Linked DNA regions of Kineosporia succinea. Each later gene encodes a partner of the first gene's protein in a complex. Links are inferred from orthologs where the notes say so. Each region holds a gene or a part of one and is shown in the gene's direction. Other genes may lie near its edges. The genes, in order: hisH and hisF.

The links.
Region 2: the proteins of hisH (region 1) and hisF are in contact, whole or in part, in a crystal structure (PDB 6RU0), measured with the Thermotoga maritima proteins. The link is inferred for Kineosporia succinea from one-to-one orthologs. Residues at the interface, in WP_004080484.1 of Thermotoga maritima: Asn15, Arg18, Arg22, Arg117, Leu118, Pro119, His120, Met121, Gly122, Trp123, Asn124, Asn134, Gly135, Tyr136, Tyr138, Val140, Tyr158, Glu180, Lys181, Ser182, Ser183, Lys184, Ile185; in WP_004080486.1 of Thermotoga maritima: Met1, Leu2, Ala3, Arg5, Ser40, Glu41, Asp45, Glu46, Ala70, Glu71, Ile73, Asp74, Ile75, Pro76, Phe77, Asp98, Lys99, Ser122, Gln123, Glu161, Thr195, Leu196, Asn247, Arg249, Glu251.

Annotation. Positions count from the first base shown.
Region 1 is NZ_JAUSQZ010000001.1:4,687,153-4,702,857, forward strand. The notes cover bases 7,511-10,391. They hold hisH (imidazole glycerol phosphate synthase subunit HisH), read left to right. Parts: upstream 7,511-8,567; coding sequence 8,568-9,215; downstream 9,216-10,391. Other genes in these bases: J2S57_RS20400 (fumarate reductase/succinate dehydrogenase flavoprotein subunit), read left to right, coding at 7,511-7,725; J2S57_RS20405 (succinate dehydrogenase/fumarate reductase iron-sulfur subunit), read left to right, coding at 7,747-8,496; priA (bifunctional 1-(5-phosphoribosyl)-5-((5-phosphoribosylamino)methylideneamino)imidazole-4-carboxamide isomerase/phosphoribosylanthranilate isomerase PriA), read left to right, coding at 9,441-10,196; J2S57_RS20420 (SseB family protein), read left to right, coding at 10,222-10,391. Also shown: J2S57_RS20365 (TetR/AcrR family transcriptional regulator), read right to left, coding at 1-15; J2S57_RS20370 (SDR family NAD(P)-dependent oxidoreductase), read left to right, coding at 178-1,098; J2S57_RS20375 (hypothetical protein), read right to left, coding at 1,140-2,027; J2S57_RS20380 (histidinol-phosphate transaminase), read left to right, coding at 2,156-3,295; imidazoleglycerol-phosphate dehydratase HisB, read left to right, coding at 3,329-3,928; J2S57_RS20390 (LysR family transcriptional regulator), read right to left, coding at 4,006-4,947; J2S57_RS20395 (succinate dehydrogenase cytochrome b subunit), read left to right, coding at 5,118-5,738; more of J2S57_RS20400, read left to right, coding at 5,740-7,510; more of J2S57_RS20420, read left to right, coding at 10,392-10,959; rpmI (50S ribosomal protein L35), read left to right, coding at 12,779-12,973; rplT (50S ribosomal protein L20), read left to right, coding at 13,038-13,418; J2S57_RS20440 (TrmH family RNA methyltransferase), read left to right, coding at 13,467-14,627; pheS (phenylalanine--tRNA ligase subunit alpha), read left to right, coding at 14,730-15,705. UniProt on the Escherichia coli protein: IGPS catalyzes the conversion of PRFAR and glutamine to IGP, AICAR and glutamate. The HisH subunit catalyzes the hydrolysis of glutamine to glutamate and ammonia as part of the synthesis of IGP and AICAR.
Region 2 is NZ_JAUSQZ010000001.1:1,016-7,890, reverse strand. What follows is about bases 1-2,819. They hold hisF (imidazole glycerol phosphate synthase subunit HisF), read left to right. Parts: upstream 1-934; coding sequence 935-1,705; downstream 1,706-2,819. Other genes in these bases: J2S57_RS00020 (ABC transporter ATP-binding protein), read left to right, coding at 2,597-2,819; J2S57_RS00025 (TIGR03085 family metal-binding protein), read right to left, coding at 1,823-2,461; J2S57_RS00035 (nucleoside/nucleotide kinase family protein), read right to left, coding at 239-910; J2S57_RS00040 (DoxX family protein), read right to left, coding at 1-233. Also shown: more of J2S57_RS00020, read left to right, coding at 2,820-4,534; J2S57_RS00015 (ABC transporter ATP-binding protein), read left to right, coding at 4,531-6,333; J2S57_RS00010 (DUF4291 family protein), read right to left, coding at 6,373-6,555.

The DNA of each region.
Region 1 (15,705 bases):
GTTCGGTGCCGTCATACGGGCACCTCCTCCTGCGTCACGTGGTTCATGACGGTTCATTGTTCCTCACCACCCGGGAATGCCCGCCACCCCCGTCCGCTTGCAAACGGAGGTGCCTCCGCATAGCTTCAGAACCGGAGGCTCCTCCAGAAAATCGTACGCCGGGAAGGAACGACCGACATGCCCATCACCACCCCGTTCGACGAATACTCCACGGCCGCGCAGGTCGTCGCCGGAACCGATCTCACCGGGAAGCGCGCGATCGTCACCGGCGCCGCCAGCGGTATCGGGGTCGAGACCGCCCGCGCCCTCGCGGGGGCCGGAGCCCAGGTGACCATCGCCGTGCGCGACCTCGAGGCGGGGGAGCGCACCGCGGCCACGATCCCGGGGTCCGCTGTCGAGCACCTCGACCTGTCCGACCAGGCCTCGGTGCGGGCCTTGGCCGAGAGGTGGCAGGGCCCGCTGCACATCCTCGTCAACAACGCCGGGGTGATGGCCAGCCCCCTGTCCCGCACCGCCGAGGGCTGGGAATCGCAGTTCGCCACCAACCATTTCGGCCACTTCGCGCTCGCGGTCCGGCTGCACGACGCCCTCGCCGCGGCGCACGGGGCCCGCGTCGTCGCGGTCAGCAGCAGCGCGCACCACCGGGCGGGCATCGACTTCGACGACATCCACTTCGAGCGCCGTGCCTACGAACCGTGGACGGCCTACGGCCAGTCGAAGACCGCCAACGTGCTCTTCGCCGTGGAGGGCGCGAAGCGCTGGGCGGCCGACGGGATCACCGTGAACGCCCTGAACCCGGGCGGCATCCGCACCAACCTGCAGCGCCACGTGAGCGACGAGGAACTGGAGGCCCTGCGCACCGCGGCGGCGGCCGGTGGTGAGGAACTGCGCTGGAAGAGCGTCGAGGAGGGCGCCGCCACCTCGGTGCTGCTGGCCGCTTCACCGCTCGTCGCCGGCGTCACCGGGACGTACTTCGACGACTGCGCCGAGGCTCCGCTCGGCCGGATCGGCGCCCGGCACGGGGTCTCGGCCCACGCCCTGGATCCGCAGGCCGCCGAACGGCTCTGGGACTACAGCGTCACGACGCTCGGCCTCTAGGCCCGGTCCCGGACCCCGCACGCGCACCCGTCGCCCGCGTCTCAGTCCCTCGGCGCCGTGCCCCGCACGACGGCCATCGCCGCCAGGCGTGACCGTTCGGGCACGCGTCCCCGCTCGAACGCCCGCAACGCCTCCTCGACGCTGAAGCCGGCGGCCCACCAGTCGGCCGGGTGGATGCCGTCGGCGCCGGCCCGGGAGGCGACCGGGTGCCAGCGGGCCCAGCGTTCCGAGGGGTCACGCCCCCCGGACGCGGGGGAGAACAGCAGCGGGGCCTGGGCCGGGTGCGAGATCCAGCCCACCGTCTCCCATTCCGGCACCTCGTGGATCCAGTGCCCGCTCAGCACCTCGCCGATCCACTCGTCGCGCAGCCCGTCGAGCCCACCGCGCGCCGTCACCGCCGCCTCGAACAGGGAGTAGGGCACGTAACGCCGTCCCTGCAGCAGCACCGTTCCCGCGTCGATGTCCAGCGGCGACGTGAGGTAGGGCTCGACGGTCTCCATCACGTGCGGCATCCCCAGCCACCGCACCTCGATCGAGGTGATGCCGGCCAGCCAGGCCTGGTCCGAGGGGCGCAGCCGGGCCCACGTCACCACGTGCTCGAAGGCCAGGTCGCGGCGGCGGGGGAGATCGGGCCGATCGTCGTAGGGGTACCAGCTGCGTTCCGGGGCGTCCGGATCGGGGTTGTCGCGGGTGACGGCGACCGGATCGGGCACCAGCCAGCGCGGACGCTCGTACCGCACCAGCCGGTGCAGGTCGGCGGGCGTCCAGCCCAGTTCGACCAGCTCGGAGGCCTCCGGCAGGGTGAGCACCCGCGACGTCAGGTAGGCCTCGGAGCGGTCGCCACCGGTCAGCCGCTGGAAGCGGGCCGCCAGCTGGGGACGCCGGAAGGCCCACCCGGCGGCGAGAACCGCGATCCTGCCCTCGTTCACCTTGCTCCAAACCTGACACCCCGCGCGACCAGGCCACTCTAGGGAACATCAGGCACAAACGGGCCGAGACGAGCGCGACACGAAGCCGACACGCGTCGGTGTCATCCGTCGTCGTTAGACTCCCCTCCGTGAGCGAAGAGTCCAGGGCCGAGGTTCTCGCCCGTCTGCCCCTGCGTGACGACCTGCGCGGACGCACCCCCTACGGTGCGCCGCAGCTCGAGGTCCCGGTGCGGCTGAACACCAACGAGAACAGTCACGACGTCCCGGGCGAGGTGGTCCAGGCCATCCTCGATGCGGTGCGCCAGCAGGCCCGCCATCTGAACCGGTACCCCGACCGCGAGTTCACCGGCCTGCGCGAGGATCTGGCCAACTACCTCGGTCACGACCTCGAGGCCGAGCAGGTGTGGGCCGCGAACGGCTCCAACGAGGTGCTCCAGCAGCTGCTCCAGGCGTTCGCGGGCGCGGGCCGCACGGTGCTCGGCTTCACCCCGAGCTACTCGATGCACCCGATCATCAGCACCGGCACCGGCGCCACCTGGGTCGACGGCCGGCGCGGCCTCGACGGCCAGGCGGCCGACGACCCCCACCAGTTCGACCTGCACATCGACGAGACCGTCGAGCAGATCCGGGTGCACCGGCCGCACGTCACGTTCCTGTGCTCGCCCAACAACCCGACCGGCACCGCGCTCGACCTCGCCCTGGTCGAGGCCGCCTACGCCGCCACCGACGGCATCCTCATCGTCGACGAGGCGTACCACGAGTTCGCCCGCTCCGGCACGCCCAGCGCCCTGAGCCTGTTGCCCGGCCGCGAGCGTCTCATCGTCAGCCGCACCATGAGCAAGGCCTTCGCGCTCGCCGGAGTGCGTCTCGGGTACATGGCCGCCCACCCCGCGGTCACCGACGCGATCCGCCTGGTGCGCCTGCCCTACCACCTGAGCTCGCTCACCCAGGCCGCCGCCCAGGCCGCGCTCTGGCACTCCGACGTGCTCCTCGACACCGTCGAGACGATCAAGTCCGAACGCGACCGCATCGTGGCCTCGGTCACCGAGCTCGGTCTCAAGCCCGCCCCGAGCGACGCGAACTTCGTGCTGATCGGCGGTTTCGACGACGAGAAGGCGGTGTGGCGCTCGCTGCTCTCGCGCGGGGTGCTGATCCGGGACGTCGGACTGGCCGGATTCCTCCGGGTCACCGCGGGCACCCCGGCCGAGAACACGAAGTTCCTCGACGCCCTGGCCGACTCGCTGCTCGACGCGCCCGTGGCTGTCTGAGCAGGACCCCTGACGAAACAAGGAGACCCACGCATGTCCCGCACCGCCCGGATCGAGCGGACGACCAGTGAGTCCAGCGTCGTCGTCGAGTTGGACCTGGACGGCACCGGCAAGGCCGACATCAGCACCGGGGTCGGTTTCTACGACCACATGCTGAACGCCCTGTCCAAGCACTCGCTCATCGACCTGACCGTGAACACCAAGGGCGACCTGCACATCGACGCCCACCACACGGTGGAGGACACGGCGATCGCGATCGGCGACGCGCTGAAGATCGCCCTGGGCGACAAGGCCGGCATCCGCCGCTTCGGTGACGCGCTGGTCCCGCTCGACGAGGCGCTCGCGCAGGCCGTGGTCGACGTGTCGGGCCGTCCGTACTGCGTGCACACCGGTGAGCCCGAGGGCCAGCAGTACGTGCAGATCGGCGACCGTTACCTCGGCTCGCTCACCCGCCACGTGCTCGAGACGCTCGCGCACCACGCCTCGATCGGCCTGCACGTGCGGGTCCTCGGTGGTCGCGACCCGCACCACATCGTCGAGGCGCAGTTCAAGGCCGTCGCCCGCGCGCTCCGCGTCGCGGTCGAGCCCGATCCCCGGGTCACCGGCATCCCGAGCACCAAGGGTGCGCTCTAGACCCCAGAAGCCAGCCAGACCCATGGGGGACGCGTCGGCACCAGGAGGCCGACGCGTCCCCCATGGGTGTCTGGTGGTCAGGAAGGGGCGATCAACTCGGTGCCCTGCGGCAGCGTGCCGTCGACCGAGGCCGTGCCCAGGTAACCGAGCAGCTCGGCGCGCAGCTCCTGCGCCGCGCGCGACGGCTGTGCGCCCCGCCGGTGCGCGAGACCGATCGTGCGCGAGAGCCCCGGAGCCGCGATCGGCGTGACCCGGTGCGTGACCGACTTCCCGGCCACCACCGTGCTCGGCACCACCGCCAGTCCCAACCCGGCCTCGACCATGCTGAGCACTGCGTCCATCTCGCCGCCCTCGACCGCCAGCGTCGGCGCGAAACCGGCCCGGCGACAGGCCCCCACGGTCACGTCCCGCAGCTCGTAGCCCTTGCGGAACATCACCAGCGGACGCCCCCGCAGCTGCGCGATCGCGATCGGCCGGCCGTCGGTGGGGGCGGGGTCGCGCGTGGACGACACCACGACCAGGTCCTCGCGCAGGAGAGGAACGGTCTCCAGCGCCGGGTCGTCGGCGTGCAGGGGGAGCACGAGCAGCGCGAGGTCGATCAGGCCCGAGGCGGTCTTGGCCACCAGGTCACGCGATCCGCTCTCCTGCAGCACCAGCCGGATCGCGGGGTACCGACGGCGGTAGCGCCGCGCCACCTCCGGCACCAGACCGGTCAGCAGGCTCGGCGTCGCCCCCAGCCGCACCCGCCCGCTGCGCAGCTCGACCAGCTCCCGTACCTCCTGGCGCGCGGAATCCACGTCGGCGGTGATCCGCTGGGCGATCGGCAGCAGCGCCTCGCCGGCCGGGGTGAGCGTGATGTTGCCGCGCACCCGGTCGAAGAGCTCGGCCCCGAGTGATGCTTCCAACGCCCGGATCTGTTGCGAGAGCGAGGGCTGGGCGATCTCCAGCAGCTGCGCCGCCCGGGTGAAGTGCTTGGTTTCCGCGACCGTGAGGAAATACACGAGCTGCTGTAGTTGCACCAGCACAGGGTAACCAGGTTGATAGTCCTGGGCTATCGACAACCAACGCATCATCTCTTGGACCTAATCAGCCTCTAGGGCCTACCTTGCCACTCGTGGTAGAGACGCTCAGCAAGAACCCGCGAGTGACGGGATTCGGCACCCTGCACCGCTCGACCATCGGGCGGAAGATGATCATGGCCGTCACCGGCCTGATCATGCTCGGGTTCGTCGTCGTGCACATGATCGGCAACCTGAAGATCTTCTTCGGGGAGACCGAGTTCAACGAGTACGCGCACTGGCTGCGCACGATCGGTGAGCCGGCGCTCCACCACATGTGGTTCCTGTGGATCATGCGCGTCGTGCTGCTGGTCGCCCTGGTCCTGCACATCTGGGCCGCGATCACGCTGTCGCGCCACGACGTGAAGGCCCGGCCGGTCAAGTACGTGGCCAGGCGCAAGGGTGGTTACGCCACCTCGACGATGCGCTGGGGCGGCGTCACGCTGCTGCTCTTCATCATCTGGCACATCCTCGACATGACCACCGGCACGGTGAACCCGGCCGCGACCAACGAGCCCTACGAGCGGATCACCGCCGGGTTCGACCAGTGGTGGAACGTCGTGTTCTACACGCTGGCCATGGTCGCGCTGTGCATGCACATCTGGCACGGCCTCTGGAGCGCGGCCAACACCCTGGGCTGGAACCGCGCGACCACGGCCGCCTTCCGCACTTTCGCGGTCGCCTTCGCGCTCGTCATCGCGTTCGGCTTCCTCCTGATTCCTTACAGCGTCGTCTTCGGGTTGGTGGATTGAGATGTCCGACTCCACAAAGTTCGTCGGTGAGGGCGAGTTCTACAGCGTCGGCACCGGTCTCACCGACCCGGCCGCCCCGGACGGGGACATCGAGACCCGCTGGGAGCGCCGCAAGTTCGCCGCCAAGCTGGTGAACCCGGCCAACCGCCGCAAGCACAAGGTCATCGTGGTCGGCACCGGCCTGGCCGGGGGCGCCGCCGGCGCCTCGCTGGCCGAGCAGGGCTACCACGTCGTGCAGTTCTGCTTCCAGGACTCGCCCCGCCGCGCGCACTCGATCGCCGCGCAGGGTGGCATCAACGCCGCGAAGAACTACCGCAACGACGGTGACTCGGTCTACCGCCTGTTCTACGACACGGTGAAGGGCGGCGACTTCCGGGGCCGGGAGTCGAACATCCACCGCCTCGCCGAGAACAGCGTGAAGATCATCGACCAGTGCGTCGCGCAGGGTGTGCCCTTCGCCCGCGAGTACTCCGGCCTGCTCGACACCCGCTCGTTCGGCGGTGTGCAGGTGCAGCGCACCTTCTACGCCCGCGGCCAGACGGGGCAGCAGCTGCTCATCGGCGCCTATCAGGCTCTGAGCAAGCAGATCGACGCCGGCAACGTGGAGATGCACGCCCGCCACGAGATGCTCGACCTGATCATCGTCGACGGCCGGGCCCGCGGCATCGTGGCCCGCAACCTGGTCACCGGTGAGCTGTCCACGCACCTGGGTGACGCGGTCGTCCTGGCGACCGGCGGCTACGGCAACGTCTTCTTCCTGTCCACGAACGCGAAGGGCTCGAACACCAGCGCGATCTGGCGGGCTCACCGCCGCGGCGCCTACTTCGGCAACCCCTGCTACACGCAGATCCACCCGACCTGCATCCCGCGCTCGGGCGACCACCAGTCCAAGCTCACCCTGATGAGCGAGTCGCTGCGCAACGACGGCCGGATCTGGGTGCCCAAGCAGATGGGCGACAACCGCCCGCCGGAGCAGATCCCCGAGGACGAGCGCGACTACTACCTCGAGCGCATCTACCCGGCGTTCGGCAACCTGGTGCCGCGGGACATCGCCTCCCGCGCCGCCAAGAACGTCTGCGACGAGGGCCGCGGTGTCGGCCCGGGTGGTCAGGGTGTGTATCTCGACTTCGCCGACGCGATCGCGCGGATGGGCGAGGACACCGTGCGCGAGAAGTACGGCAACCTCTTCGACATGTACGCCCGCATCACCGCGGAGAACCCGTACAAGCAGCCGATGCGCATCTACCCGGCCGTGCACTACACCATGGGCGGGCTGTGGGTGGACTACGACCTGCAGACCACCATCCCGGGCCTGTTCGCCGCCGGTGAGGCCAACTTCTCCGACCACGGCGCCAACCGCCTCGGCGCCTCGGCGCTGATGCAGGGCCTGTCGGACGGCTACTTCATCCTGCCGAACACGGTGAACCACTACATCGCCAGCAACAAGTTCGCCGCCGTCCCCACCGACGCCCCCGACGTGGTCGAGGTCGAGACGCTGGTGAAGGAGCGCATCGAGAAGCTGCTCTCGATCAACGGCGACCGCACGGTCGACTCCTTCCACAAGGAGCTCGGCCAGATCATGTGGGACTACTGCGGCATGGCCCGCAACGACGCCGGGCTGCGCAAGGCGATCAGCGAGATCCGCCACCTGCGCGACGAGTTCTGGAAGCGGGTCAAGGTGCCCGGCACCGGGGCCGAGCTCAACCAGTCGCTCGAGAAGGCCAACCGGGTCGCCGATTTCATCGAGCTCGGCGAGCTCATGTGCATCGACGCGCTGATGCGGGAGGAGTCGTGCGGCGGCCACTTCCGCGAGGAGAGCCAGACGCCCGACGGTGAGGCCGCCCGGCAGGACGACAAGTTCTCGTTCGTCGCCGCCTGGGAGTACGGCGGTCAGGGCCGGTTCGGCACCACGGGCGGAGACCCGGTGCTGCACCAGGAAGAACTGATCTTCGACTACGTCCACCCGGCCCAGCGCAGCTACGCCTGATCTGATCGGTAAGGAAACCTGATGAAGCTCAAGCTGAAGATCTGGCGGCAGAAGAACGCCGCCGACGCCGGCGCGATGGTGTCCTACGACATCGACGGCGTCTCGCCCGACATGTCGTTCCTGGAGATGCTCGACACCCTCAACGAGAAGCTGATTCTCGACGGTGAGGACCCGGTGGCGTTCGACCACGACTGCCGGGAGGGCATCTGCGGCAGCTGCGGCGTCGTGATCAACGGTGAGGCGCACGGTCCCGAGCAGACCACCGCCTGCCAGCTGCACATGCGTGCCTTCTCGGACGGCGAGGAGATCATCATCGAGCCGTGGCGCGCGGCGCCCTTCCCGGTCATCAAAGACCTGGTGGTCAACCGCAGCGCGTTCGACCGGATCATCGGCGCGGGTGGCTACATCACCGCCCCCACCGGTTCCGCGCCCGAGGGCAACAGCACCCGCATCCCCAAGCCCGACGCCGACGAGGCGTTCGCCAACGCGACCTGCATCGGCTGCGGCGCCTGCGTGGCGGCCTGCCCCAACGGCTCGGCCTCGCTGTTCGTCTCGGCCAAGGTCACGCACCTCAACCTGCTGCCCCAGGGCCAGCCGGAGCGCGAGTCGCGGGTGCTGAACATGGTCGAGCAGATGGACGCGGAGGGCTTCGGTGGCTGCACCAACACCGGTATGTGCACGGTGTCGTGCCCCAAGGAGATCCCGTTCGTCAGCATCGCGAACCTGAACAAGGAGTACCGCCGCGCGGTGAAGTCGGGCCGCAAGGGCTGAGCTTCGGTATCCAGCGCCGGATTCAGGGCCGGGCCGCAGCATGAACGCGGCCCGGCCCTAGACTTGCCGTCATGACTTCACCCCAGGTCGTGGTGCTGGACTACGGCTCCGGCAACGTCCGCTCCGCCGTCCGCGCGCTGGAGCGCGCCGGTGCCGAGGTGGAGCTGACCGCCGACTTCCATCGCGCGCTGGACGCGGAGGGGCTCGTGGTGCCCGGCGTGGGTGCCTTCGCATCGGTCGCCGAGCAGTTGCGCGCGGTCGGGGGGCACCGGCTGATCGGCCGTCGCCTGGCCGGTGGCCGTCCGGTGCTGGGGATCTGCGTGGGTCTGCAGGTGCTGTTCGAGAAGTCCTCCGAGTTCGGGCGCGACGACGTCGAGGGCCTGGGGGAGTGGCCCGGCACGGTCGAGCTGCTGCCGTCCTCGGTGGTGCCGCACATGGGCTGGAACACCGTCGAGACCCCCGACGACACCCGGCTCTTCGCCGGCATCGAGCACGAGCGCTTCTACTTCGTGCACTCCTACGCCGTGCAGAAGTGGGAGCTCCCCTCGCCCGGCGACCCGCTGGCGGTGCTCAAGCCGCCGCTGGTCACCTGGTCCGAGCACGGCGGCCGGTTCGTCGCCGCCGTCGAGAACGGCCCGCTCACGGCCACGCAGTTCCACCCGGAGAAGTCCGGTGACGCGGGCATCCAGCTGCTGCGCAACTGGCTGGCCACGGTCTGAGAGCCGTTGCGGCAGGCGTTCAACGGCGGACGACGCGGTCGCCCGGACTCCCGGGTCACCGGACCGGTGGCCGGGCCGGCGTCGAGGTGACCACGTCATCCTCCCTCGACCGCGCTCGCCGGACCGCCGGTCCGAGGCCGTGCACCACCGCGTTCGGGCCGCGATAGCGTGGACGCCGACTTCAACCGGCCGGCTGCCCCGGCCGACCACCCGGAAGGTTCCCTCATGTCTGACCTCGACCCGACCCCGCCCGGCAAGCTCGAGCTCCTGCCCGCCGTCGACGTGGTCGACGGCCAGGCCGTGCGCCTCACCCAGGGCGAGGCCGGCAGCGAGACCGGTTACGGCGACCCACTCGAGGCCGCCCTCAACTGGCAGCGGGCGGGCGCGGAGTGGCTGCACCTGGTCGACCTCGACGCCGCGTTCGGCCGGGGGAGCAACCGGGAGCTGATCACCCGGGTCGTCACCGAGCTCAGCGGGCTCGGGGTGAAGGTCGAGATGTCCGGCGGCATCCGCGACGACGCGAGTCTGCGGGCCGCCATGGACACCGGTTGCGCGCGGGTGAACCTGGGCACGGCCGCCATCGAGAACCCGGACTGGACCCGCAAGGCCATCGCCGAGTTCGGCGACCGCATCGCCGTCGGCCTCGACGTGCGCGGCACCGAGCTGGCCGGGCGTGGCTGGACCAGCAAGGGCGGCGACCTGTGGGAGACCCTGACCCGCCTCGACGACGACGGCTGCGCCCGCTACGTGGTCACCGACGTCACCAAGGACGGCACCCTCCAGGGGCCGAACCTCGACCTCCTGGCCGAGATGTGCAGCCGCACCAGCAAGCCGGTCGTGGCCTCCGGCGGCATCTCGACCCTCGACGACATCGCCGCCCTGCGGGCCCTGACCAAGGTCGGGGTGGAGGGGGCCATCGTCGGGAAGGCGCTCTACAGCGGCGCTTTCACGCTCGAGCAGGCGCTTCGCGTGGCCGGCTGACGACGCCGATCGGAGATGGTCGAACATGGCGCACGGCACCAACGACGACAACCTGACCGACTCGGCCGGCACCCCGTGGGCCGGCCGCACCCTCACCGCGCAGCCCTTCCCGGGTGACGACGGCAGCGCCGACCCGGCGCTGATCGCCGCGCTGGCCACGGGCGACCTGGTGGCGATCACCCGGGCCTGGGCCCCGACCCGCGCGATGGTCCCGATCGTCGCGGTGCTCGGCGACGACGGTGCCGACCTGGTCGCCTCGCAGGGGGACAAGAGCGCCGACATGGCCCTGGTGACCCTGGTGGGCGACGACGAGGCGCGCGTCCTGCCGGTCTTCACCAGCGTCGAGGCGCTGCAGACCTGGAACCCGCGGGCCCGGCCGGTGCCGGTCGAGGCCGCCCGCGCCGCGCAGGCCGCAGTGGTGGAGGAGTGCCCGCGCATCGTCATCGACCCGGCCGGCGCCGCGGTCGAGCTGCCCCGCCCGGCGGTCTGGGCGGTGGCGCAGGGCCGCGACTGGCTGCCGCCCGCGCAGGACCCGGAGCTGCTGGCCGGCATCGCCGCCCTGGTGCGGGCCGTGCCCGAGGTGAGGGCGCACCGTTGCGAGCCCGACGGTGAGGCCGGTCTGGTGGTCGTGCTCGGCCTGCCTCCGGGCCTCGACCGGGAGCAGCTGCGCGCCACCACCGGCCGGATCGGCGAGCTGCTGCTCACCGATCAGGTGGTGACCGAGCGCACCGAGTCGGTGCGGCTGGCGGTGCGCTCGGTCTAGGCCTGTTCGTGCGCCCGGTCTGTTCGTGCGCCCGGTCTGTTCGCGATCGGGCCCGAACAGGCCTGACCAGCGCCTCGGTCGCGACCACCGTCCGAGTGCTGTTATCCTGGCAGCTGACCGACCGAGTCATGTCCTCGACTGAGCCGCAAGGTGAGGGCAAGAACATGATCCGGTGCGCCAAGTGGAGTCTCTCCCACCCGTCGCCAGCCATGGCAGCGGGTCCCGGTCCGCTCCTCCCGACCAGGAGGAGCCCCTCGCCCTAACCAGGTGAGGCTGCACGGCGGGTGGAATATTCACTCGCCGAGTGACCGTTATTGAGGCTCCCGAGCGCCTGCATTCGGGAGCCTTCTCCTGTTTGCCGGCGGTCTCCGAGACCGTACGAAGGAGTCACACATCAGCGAGCCCCGGATTAACGACCGTATCCGCGTCCCAGAGGTGCGGCTGGTCGGCCCCAACGGGGAGCAGGTCGGCATCGTCCGGGTAGAAGACGCGTTGCGTCTCGCCCAGGAGGCCGACCTCGACCTCGTCGAAGTCGCCCCGCAGGCGCGGCCGCCGGTCTGCAAGCTCATGGACTTCGGCAAGTTCAAGTACGAGTCCGCGATCAAGGATCGCGAGGCCCGCAAGAACCAGGCCCACACGGTCCTCAAGGAAATCAGGCTCCGCCTGAAGATCGACCCGCACGACTACGAGACCAAGAAGGGTCACGTGGTCCGGTTCCTCGAGGCCGGTGACAAGGTCAAGGTCATGATCATGTTCCGTGGTCGCGAGCAGTCGCGCCCGGAGATGGGCTACCGCCTGCTGCAGCGGATGGCTGGAGATGTCGCCGAGGACGGCTACATCGAGAGCAACCCCAAGCAGGACGGCCGCAACATGGTCATGGTGATCGGCCCGCACAAGAAGAAGACCGAGGCCAAGGCCGAGCAGAAGGACCAGCTCGCCGAGGAGCGGGCCGCGCGGCAGGAGAAGCGCCGCGAAGAGGCTGCTGCCGCCGCCGAGAAGACCGCGGCCGCCGCTGCCGCCGCCGCCGAGGCGATCACCGCCGACAGCGACGCCGAGAGCGACGACGAGCCGATCTTCATCAAGCGCGCGCCGCTGCCCCCGGCTGCCGCCGCTCCGGCCGGCGCCCCCGCGTACTCGAGTTCGTCGTCCCGCCCGTCCGGTGACCGTTTCGGTGACCGCGGCGATCGTGGTGACCGTCCCGGTGGCCCCCGTGGTGACCGCCCGGGTGGCTCGCGTCCGCCCTACGGCGACCGTCCCGGTGGCCCCCGTGGTGACCGTCCGGCCGGTTCGCGTCCGCCCTACAGCGGCGACCGTCCCGGTGGCCCCCGCACCGACCGTCCCGCGCCGACCGGTGCCCCGCGTCCGGCGGCTGCCGGTCCCGGTGCCCCGGCCGGTCGTCCCGCCTCGGCCCCGCGTCCGGCGGTCGCCCCGGGAGCAGGCGCCTCGGCGCCGGCCGCCGGTGCTCGTCCGGCTCCCGCTCCGGGCGCGCGTCCCACCCCCGGGCCGCGTCCGTTCGCGGCCGGTGGCCCTCGTCCGACCCCGGGCCCCGGCCCGCGTCCCACCCCGGGCCCCGGCCCGCGGCCGACTCCGGGTCCTGCCCCGCGCCCCGCTCCGGCGGCCGCGGCAGACGCGAAGTCACCGGAGGAAGCCCCCAAGCCGGCTTCCTCCGAACAGGAGACAGCAGCCGACGCCTGACCGGCGGAGGCTGAGCCAGACAGCAGGTGACCGGGCGGATTCACGAAAGTGTGCGCTCCGCCCGGTCCCGATCCACCTTCCGCCGGCGGAACTTCCGCCGGCGGATCGATGAGGAGACACAGACGTGCCGAAGAACAAGACGCACAGCGGTGCGAAGAAGCGGTTCAAGGTGACCGGTAGCGGCAAGCTCATGCGCGAGCAGGCCAACCGCCGCCACCTGTTCGAGGGCAAGCCCTCCAGCCGCACCCGCCGCCTGGCGTCCGACGAGCCCGTTGCCGACGGCAACCTGCGCGCCGCCAAGCGCCTGCTCGGCCGCTGATTTTCCCCCTTCACAGACCCCCGTCACCGGTTCCGGCCGGTGATCAGAAACAAGGAGTACTCACGTGGCACGCGTGAAGAGGGCAGTCAACGCCCAGAAGAAGCGTCGCGAGGTTCTGGAGCGCGCCAGCGGTTACCGTGGCCAGCGCTCGCGCCTCTACCGCAAGGCCAAGGAGCAGGTCACCCACTCGCTCGTCTACGCGTACCGCGACCGTCGTGCGCGCAAGGGTGACTTCCGCAAGCTGTGGATCCAGCGCATCAACGCTGCTGCCCGCCTGAACGGCATGACGTACAACCGCTTCATCCAGGGCCTCAAGGCCGCTGAGATCGAGGTCGACCGTCGCATGCTGGCCGAGCTGGCCGTGAACGACGAGGCCGCGTTCGCCGCGCTCGTCAAGCTGGCCAAGGACGCCCTCCCGGCGACCGCGGGCACCACCGCGGCCTGAGGCCGACTTCGCGCGCCCGTGCAGGGCTCGTGAAAGAGCGACACGAACATGACGACGGAACGCCCGGCACCCGAGCTGCTGTCCAACCCCCGGTCCGACCGGGTGAAGGCGGTGGCCCGGCTGTCCGGGCGTTCCGCGCGTCAGCGAGCGGGCCGGTTCCTGGCCGAGGGCCCGCAGGCGGTGCGTGAGGCGGTCGCCGAGCACGCTGCCAGGGCCCGATCGCGCACGCACCGGTCGCCCGGGAGCGCATCGGCACCTGAGGCGCCGGGTGCGTTGAGAGAGCTGTACGCCACTCCCGACGCTGCCGACCGCCATCCCGAGATCCTCGACGCCGCCGCCGATTCCGGTGTGTGGCCGCGACTGGTCACCGACGAGGTGCTGGCCGCCATGCTGGCCGGCGCCGGCACCACCACCCCGCAGGGCCTGCTCGCGGTGTGCGACCTGATCACCGTTCCGCTCGCCGCCGTGCTCGCTGAGAAGCCCCGGCTGGTGGCCGTTCTCAGTCAGGTCCGCGATCCGGGCAACGCCGGCACCGTGATCCGGGCCGCCGACGCCGCCGGGGCCGATGCCGTGGTGCTCACCGACTCCAGCGTCGACGTGCACAACCCCAAGTGTGTGCGCTCCACCGCCGGCAGCCTGTTCCACCTGCCGGTGGTCGTCGGCGTCCCGCTCGACGAGGCCGTGAAGGCCCTGAAAGACGCCGGGCTGCAGGTGCTCGCGGCCGACGGGGCGGGCGACCACGACCTGGACGACCTGGCCGACGACGCCGAGGACCGCGCGACCGGGGCGACCGAGGCGACCGGGGCTACCGAGGCGACCGAGGCGACCGAGGCGACCGAGGTGACCGGGACGACCGGGGCCACCGGGGTGACCGCGTCGTCCGTCATCGGCTCCCCTCACCTCGAGAGCCCCGTGGCCTGGGTGTTCGGCAACGAGGCCTGGGGCCTCCCGCAGGCCGACCGCGACCTGGCCGACGCCGTGGTGCGGGTGCCCGTGCACGGCCGCGCCGAGAGCCTGAACCTGGGCACGGCGGCCACCGTCTGTCTCTACGCCACGGCCCGCGCCCAGCACCGAGCCGAACGCCGGGCCGAACACCGGGCCGAACACCGGGCCGAACACCGGGCCGAACACCGGGCCGAACACCGGGCCGAACACCGGGCCGAGACCAGTGCCGAACCGCGCCGATTTACCGAGGCGGACCCCGCCTAGAACGCGAAGGCCGGGTTCCGCCGTCACTCACTCCTGCCCTACGGCCAGGCGAGAAATTCACTGGCCGCCGTCTGAGACGATGAAGCACGTGAGGATCGCATTGTGAGTACCAAGGACTACGACCCGGTGGAGGTCGCGGTGCTCTCCGAGGACACCCTGGCCGGATACGTCGCGCAGGCACTGGCTGCCTTCGCCGCGGCGGACAGCCTCGAGGCCCTGAAGCAGGCGCGGCTCGACCACGCCGGCGACCGCAGCCCCCTGGCCCTGGCCAACCGCGAGATCGGCGCGCTGCCGCCGGCCGCGAAGGCCGAGGCCGGCAAGCGCGTCGGCAAGGCACGTGGCCAGGTGAACAAGGCGCTGGCCGGCCGTCAGGCCGAGCTGGAGGCCGAGCGCGACGCGCGGGTGCTGGTCGAGGAGTCGGTCGACGTCACCCTGCCCGCCGAGCACCGCCCGGCCGGGGCCCGTCACCCGCTCTCGACCGTCTCGGAGCGCATGGCCGACATCTTCGTGGCGATGGGCTGGGAGGTTGCCGAGGGTCCGGAGGTCGAGGCCGACTGGTTCAACTTCGACGCCCTGAACTTCGGTCCCGACCACCCGGCCCGCCAGATGCAGGACACGTTCTTCGCCGACCCGGTCGACGCGGGTCTGGTGCTGCGCACCCACACCTCGCCGGTGCAGGCGCGCACCATGCTCGACCGCGAGCCCCCCATCTACGTGGTGGTGCCCGGCCGGGTGTTCCGCACCGACGAGCTCGACGCCACGCACACCCCGGTCTTCAGCCAGATCGAGGGCCTGGCCGTCGACAAGGGCCTGACCATGGCTCATCTCAAGGGCACGCTGCAGCACTTCGCCAGCACCCTGATCGGCCGTGAGGTCACCACCCGGCTGCGCCCGGCGTTCTTCCCGTTCACCGAGCCGAGTGCCGAGCTCGACCTGCGCTGCTTCGTGTGTGACGGCAAGAGCGACGACTGCCGCACCTGCGGTGGCACCGGCTGGATCGAGTGGCTGGGCTGCGGAATGGTCAACCCGAACGTGCTGCGCGCGGCCGGGATCGACCCGGACGTCTACACCGGGTTCG
Region 2 (6,875 bases), 4.7 Mb from region 1 along the record:
CCCACCACCAGCAGCGCACCGAGGATGAGCTCGACGATCGGCAGGGCCGTGCCGACGGTGGGCACGACCGCCTCGGGCAGCAGCTGGTAGTTGCGCACCGATCGGATGGTGTCGTCGATGTCCTGGATCTTGGCCCAGCCGGTGTAGAGGAACACCCCACCGGCGAGCAGGCGGACCACCGGCCCCACCCAGGGCTGCCACGACGTCACAGAGCTGTCACCGCGCTTGGACACGCCCGTCAGGGTAGTGCGCGAGCCTGGACGGAACCTGGAAGCAGCACCAGATCCGCCCGCTCGTGCGGCCGTTCGCGGGCGAAGTAGGCCCGTTCCTGGGCGGCCCAGCGTTCCCAGTGGGGCCGGTAGCCCTCCCCGTCCCGGGCCATCGCGCGGGTGTGTCTGACCTGTTCAGGGGCGTCCGCGAAGGCGAGAGCGTGCACGAAGGGGGCGGCGGCGAGCGCTCCGGCGCCGACTCCCTCGACGATGGTCACCTCTTTGACGGGCACTTCGTCCTGAACTGTCCCATAACGGTCGGCGGTCCAGTCCCAGCGGGCGAAGCGGGCTCTCTCGCCGCGGCTGAGGAGGGCGAGGACCTCGTCGGCGAGGCGGTCGATCGCGGCCTCGAGTCCGTCCCAGCCGGGGTAGAGGTCCTCGACGCGCACCAGGGTGACGTCCTGGTTCTCCTGCTGGAGGACGCGGTGGAGACGGTCGGCGAGGGTGGACTTCCCGGAGCCGCTGGGCCCGTCGACGGCCAGGACGGTGGTGGCCCGTTGGCGGGGGCCCGCCCGGCGGGTGCGTTCGAGGAGGTCGCGCAGCGCGGCGAGGTGGTCGGGGTGCCCGGGGCCCTGCGGCTGGCCGGGCCGGTCGGGTCGGTCCGGTTGCCCGGGCTCGTCGGGGGAGGTCACGCCGCTCATCCGGCGGACACTACGCTGTCGGGCGTGCCGGTTGCCGTGCGAGTCATTCCCTGTCTGGACGTCGACGCCGGGCGCGTCGTCAAGGGCGTCAACTTCGAGGGCCTGCGGGACGCCGGGGATCCGGTCGAGCTCGCCGCTCGTTACGACGCGGAGGGCGCCGACGAGCTGACGTTCCTCGACGTGACGGCCTCCTCGTCCGGGCGCGAGACCATGTACGACGTGGTGTCCCGCACCGCCGAGCAGGTCTTCATCCCGCTGACCGTGGGCGGTGGTGTGCGGTCGGTCGACGACGTGGACCGGTTGCTGCGCGCGGGCGCCGACAAGGTCGGGGTGAACACGGCGGCGATCCAGCGGCCGGAGCTGATCGCGGAGGTGGCGCACCGGTTCGGGGCGCAGGTGCTGACGCTGTCGGTGGACGCGCGGCGCTGCCCGCCGGGCACGGTCACGGCGTCCGGGTTCGAGGTCACCACGCACGGTGGCCGCAAGGGCACGGGCATCGACGCGGTGGACTGGGCCGCGCGCGGCGCCGAGCTCGGGGCCGGTGAGATCCTGCTGAACTCGATGGACGCCGACGGCACGAAGGCCGGGTTCGACCTGGAGCTGCTGCGGCTGGTGCGTGACGAGGTCGGGGTGCCGCTGATCGCCAGCGGTGGGGCCGGCGCGGTGGAGCACTTCCCGCCGGCGGTCGCGGCCGGGGCCGACGCGGTGCTGGCGGCGAGCGTGTTCCACTTCGGCCAGCTGACGATCGGTGACGTGAAGGACGCGCTGCGGGCGGGCGGGGTCTCGGTCCGCTGAGGGCCGCTGGGGGCCGCTGAGGTCCGCTGGGGCACTGGCCCTCCCGGTTCGTCCCGCTGCGGTGACCGGTCGGCGTGAGCCGACCGGCGCGTCCGTCATCAGGGTCCCGGGCAGGGCCTAGGTGCGCATGGGGGTCTCGCGGAAGCGCGCGACCGCGGCCTCGTCGCCGAGGAACTCGACGCGGGCGTGCTCCTTGCGGCCGAAGAGGTACATGGCCAGTTCGCCGGGCTCCCCGACGAGCGTGACGCCCGGGCCGGTGCCCTTCTTCAGCGCGTGCGGCTCGCCCCCGGGAACCTGCAGGCTGACGGGCACGTCGGCCTTGCGCACCATGAGCCGGCCGAACGGCCCGGCGATGTTCTTCCAGAACGCGGCCTGACGCTCACCGGGCAGCGGGCGTGGTTCCCAGCCGGGCGTGGCGCGGCGCACGTCCTCGCCGTGCACGAAGTGCTCGAGCAGGTTGGCGCGCTCGTCGACGCCGGGCAGGCCGAACGGCGACAGCCGGGGCGGGCCGTTGCGCACGGTGGTGACGAGCTCGTCGAAGTCGCGCGCGGCGAGGGCTTCCTGCTGCTGCGCCGACCACTTCTTCAACGGGCCGAGGACGCCGGCGACGCGGACGTGGGGACGTCCCTCCCGCACGACGAGGTGGACGGCGAGGTCGGTGGTGGTCCAGCCGGTGCACAGGGTGGGGGCGCCGGGCCCGGCCTGCGCGAGGGCGTCGGCGAGGGCCTGACGTTCCGCTGCGGAATGCGAGGGCATGAGCTCACCTTGACACAGGTGGAGTCCGTCGACGAGGCGTGGGTATGCCGGTTTCGTCGGCCGCCGATTCTGTCGGTGGTGGCCTCTAGCGTCTTTTCTCGCGGGCAGGCGGACGTCTGCCCGCGATTGTTGCGAATGCGTCCACGGACGTTGACAGGAGGTTCCCGCGTGGTGAAGCGGGCCGGCCCGGAAAAGGCCGGAGAGCGGGAGAGAAGCACGCTGCTGCGTGGTCTGCGGGTGATCGGCATCGGGATCCGTCAGGAGCCGGCGATCTTCTCGGTGGCCGTGCTGATGTCGGCGCTGTACGGAGCGGGCACCGCCGGGGGCGGCTGGGTGCTCGGGCGGCTGACCGACCGGGTGCTCGCGCCCGCCTTCGAGCAGGGGCGCATCAGTGGGCACGACCTTCTGGTCACCGGGCTGGTGCTGGCCGGGGTCGCGGTGCTGACGGCGGTCGGGGTGGTCGGGCGCCGGGTGGCGGCCGGGCTCACCTCGTTCCGGCTGCAGGCCCGCTACCGGCGGCTGCTCACCCGGCAGTACCTGCGTCTGCCGCTGGAGTGGCACCACCGGCATCCGGCCGGGGTGCTGCTGTCCAACGCGAACGCCGACGTCGAGGCCACGTGGCAGGTGTTCGCGCCGCTGCCGATGGCGATCGGCGTGGTGGTGATGCTGCTGGTGGCGTCGGTCGCGATGATCGTGGCCGACCCGGTGCTGGGCCTGACCGGTCTGCTCGTGCTGCCCTGGGTGGTGCTGCTCAACGCGGTCTACCAGCGGTACATGTCGCCGGCGGTGACGCGGGCGCAGGCCGAGCGCGGCGAGGTCTCCTCGGTGGCGCACGAGAGCCTCGAGGCGGCGGCCGTGGTGAAGAGCCTGGGCCGCGAGGCCTCGGAGACGGCCCGGTTCGCGGTCACCGCCGACCGTCTGAAGGTCGCGAACGTGCGGGCCGGGCGGCTGCGCGCGGCGTTCGACCCGCTGATGGAGGCGATCCCGACGCTGGGCACGCTGACCGTGCTCGCGGTCGGGGCCTGGCGGGTGCAGGGCGGGCACGCGAACACCGGTGACGTGGTTCAGGTGGCCTACCTGCTGAGCCTGGTCGCGTTCCCGCTGCGGTCGATGGGCTGGGTGCTGGGCGAGATCCCGCGCACGGTCGTGGGCTGGGAGCGCACCAGCGCGGTGCTGGCCGAGACCGACGCTATGCCCTACGGCCCGGCGGAGCCCGCACCCGGGGGAGCGGTCGGGGTCGAGGTCGAGGAGGTCGCGTACGCCTATGTCGACGACGCCGGCGAGCGCTACGAGGTGCTGCACGACATCGACCTGAGCATCCGCCCGGGCCGCACGCTGGCGCTGGTCGGGCCCACCGGTTCGGGCAAGTCGACGCTGGCCACGCTGCTGGTGCGGCTGGTCGACCCGGCCAAGGGCACGATCCGGCTCGACGGCACCGACGTGCGCGACCTGCGCCCGGGCGGGGTCGCGGAGCTGTCGGCGCTGGTGCCGCAGGGCACGTTCGTGTTCAACGACAGCGTGCGCGACAACGTGACGCTGGGGGACACCCGTTTCAGCGACGACGACGTGTGGCGGGCGCTGACGGTGGCCCGGGCCGACGGCTTCGTGAAACACCTGGCGCACGGCATCGACACGGTGATCGGTGAGCGGGGTGCCGACCTGTCCGGCGGGCAGCGGCAGCGTCTGGCGCTGGCGCGGGCCCTGGTGCGGCGGCCGCGGCTGCTGGTGCTCGACGACGCGACGTCGGCGATCGACCCGCGCATCGAGGCGGAGATCCTGGCCGGGCTGGACGACACGTCCGACGGGGCCTCGGTGACGGTCGTGGTGATCGCCTACCGGCGGGCCACGATCGCGCTCGCCGACGAGGTGGCCTACCTGGAGAACGGCCGCATCGCCGACCGCGGCACGCACGCCGAGCTGCTGGTGCGCAGCGAGGGCTACCGGCGGCTGGTGACGGCGTACGACCACGACGACGAGCAGCCGGGTGGGCCGGTGGGTCCCGGCGAGCCGTCCGGCGACGACCTCGACGATCTGGACGACCTGGACGACCTGACGGAGATGACGCGGCGATGAGTGTTCCTGCGACCGAGGGCGTGGCGCGGGCGGGTGCCTGGCACGTGCTGCGGCGCGGCGTCGAGATCTCGCCCGAGCTGGTGAAGGGCGTCTGGTTCACGCTGTTCCTGGCGCTGGTGGCGACCTGCGGGCGCATCCTGGTGCCGATCGCGGTCCAGCAGACCATCGACCGCGGGATCTCCGGCGACGGCGGGGTGCGGCTGGGCCTGGTCCTCGGGCTGGTCGGCACGGTCGCGGTGGCGCTGGTGGTCACCGCGATCTGCTCGTACGTCAGCAACGTGCGGCTGTTCCGGGCCACCGAGTCCGGTCTGAGAACGCTGCGGGTGAAGGCTTTCCGGCACATCCACGACCTCTCGGTGCTGACCCAGAACAGCGAGCGCCGTGGTGCCCTGGTCGCCCGGGTCACCACCGACGTCGACACGATCTCCACCTTCGTGCAGTGGGGCGGTCTGCTGCTGGTGCTCTCGGCCGGGCAGCTGCTCATCGCCACGATCGTGATGGCGGTCTACTCGTGGCAGCTGACCCTGCTGGTCTGGGCCTGCTTCCTGCCGCTGTTCGTGATCGTGCGGCCGTTGCAGCGGCGGGTCTCGGTGGCCTACGGCCGGGTGCGTGAGCGGGTCGGCGACATGCTCGGCTCGATCTCCGAGGCCGTGGTCGGGGCCGACACGATCCGGGCCTACGCCGTGCAGGGCCGCACGCAGCAGCGCATCGACACGGCGATCGAGACGCACCGGCGCTCGGCCGTGCGCGCGCAGATGCTGGTGGCCGTGTCGTTCACCGGCGGCGTGCTGGTGTCCGGGCTGGTCGTGGCGGCCGTCGTGGTGGCGGGCATCGCGCTGGGCGTGAACGGGGGCATCAGCCTGGGCGAGCTGCTGGCCGTGCTGTTCCTCGTGCAGCTGTTCACCATGCCGGTGCAGATGGGCACCGAGGTGCTGAACGAGCTGCAGAACGCGGCGGCCGGCTGGCGGCGCGTGATCGGGATCCTCGACACCGAGGCCGACATCGTCGACCCGGGCGAGAAGGGCACGAGCCTGCCCCGGGGCCCGATCGGGGTGCGGTTCGAACACGTCACGTTCGCCTACCCGGGCGGTGAGCCGGTGCTGCGTGACGTGAGCCTGAGCATCCCCGAGCGGGCCCGGGTGGCCGTGGTCGGCGAGACCGGTTCGGGCAAGACCACGCTGGCGAAGCTCCTGACCCGGCTGATGGACCCGACCGGTGGCCGGGTGCTGATCGACGGCACCGACCTGCGCGAGATCAGTTTCGCCAACCTGCGCTCGCGGATCGTGATGGTGCCGCAGGAGGGGTTCCTGTTCGATCTGGACCTGGCGGCCAACATCGCCTGGGGCCGTGAGGGCGCCACCCGTGAGCAGGTCGAGAAGGCGCTGTCCGAGCTGGGTCTGCTGGAGTGGGCGCAGGGGCTGCCGCGAGGGCTGGACACCCCGGTCGGTCAGCGCGGCGAGTCGCTGTCGGCGGGGGAGCGGCAGTTGCTGGCGCTGGCCCGGGCCTACCTGGCCGATCCTGACCTGCTGGTGCTCGACGAGGCCACGTCGGCCGTCGACCCGGCCACCGAGGTCAAGCTGCAGGCCGCGCTCGAGGGCGTCACCCGGGGCCGCACCTCGGTGACGATCGCCCACCGGATGAGCACGGCCGAGGCCGCCGACCTGGTCGTGGTCGTCGACCGCGGTGAGGTCGCCGACGCCGGGCACCACCTGGAACTGCTGGAACGCTGCGAGCCCTACCGGCGCATGTACGCGTCGTGGCGCAGTCAGACGTCGCAGCCGGCCAGGCAGCCGGTCTGACGGCGAACAGGCCTGATCACGGCCGCTTTCCGGCGGTGATCAGGCCTGCGTCGCCCCGAGCGGGCGGGCGATCGGCTCCGGCAGGTCGTACGGCGTCTCGACGGGCAGCAGCGCCCGGGCCCGGGCGGTCTCGTCCTGCCGCACCAGTTCGTGGATCTCGTGGGCGAGGGGCGTGACATCCGTGACCGACAGCGTCCATTCGTCGACGTAGGCGGGCACCACGGGGGCTCCCAGACCGATCTGGATCGACCGGTGATCGACCGGTGATCGACCGGTGATCGACCGGGGCGAGTGACGGCGAGCGTTCCGGGTCCCACTGCACCCGCACCGGGCGTTCCCGCACCAACCGCCGGAAATCCCTTTCGTCGCCGTGCAGTTCGGGCACGAAGTGGCTCAGGCCGGCCCGGGTCAGGGCCTCCTCGAAGCCGGCCCGCGTCAGTCTGATCGCGAGAACCCGCTCCTGGCCGTCCTTACGGGCCCAGCCGCAGCGGTACATCATCCACCGGAACGACGGCTTGATCCAGGTCATCCGCTCGCGCCGG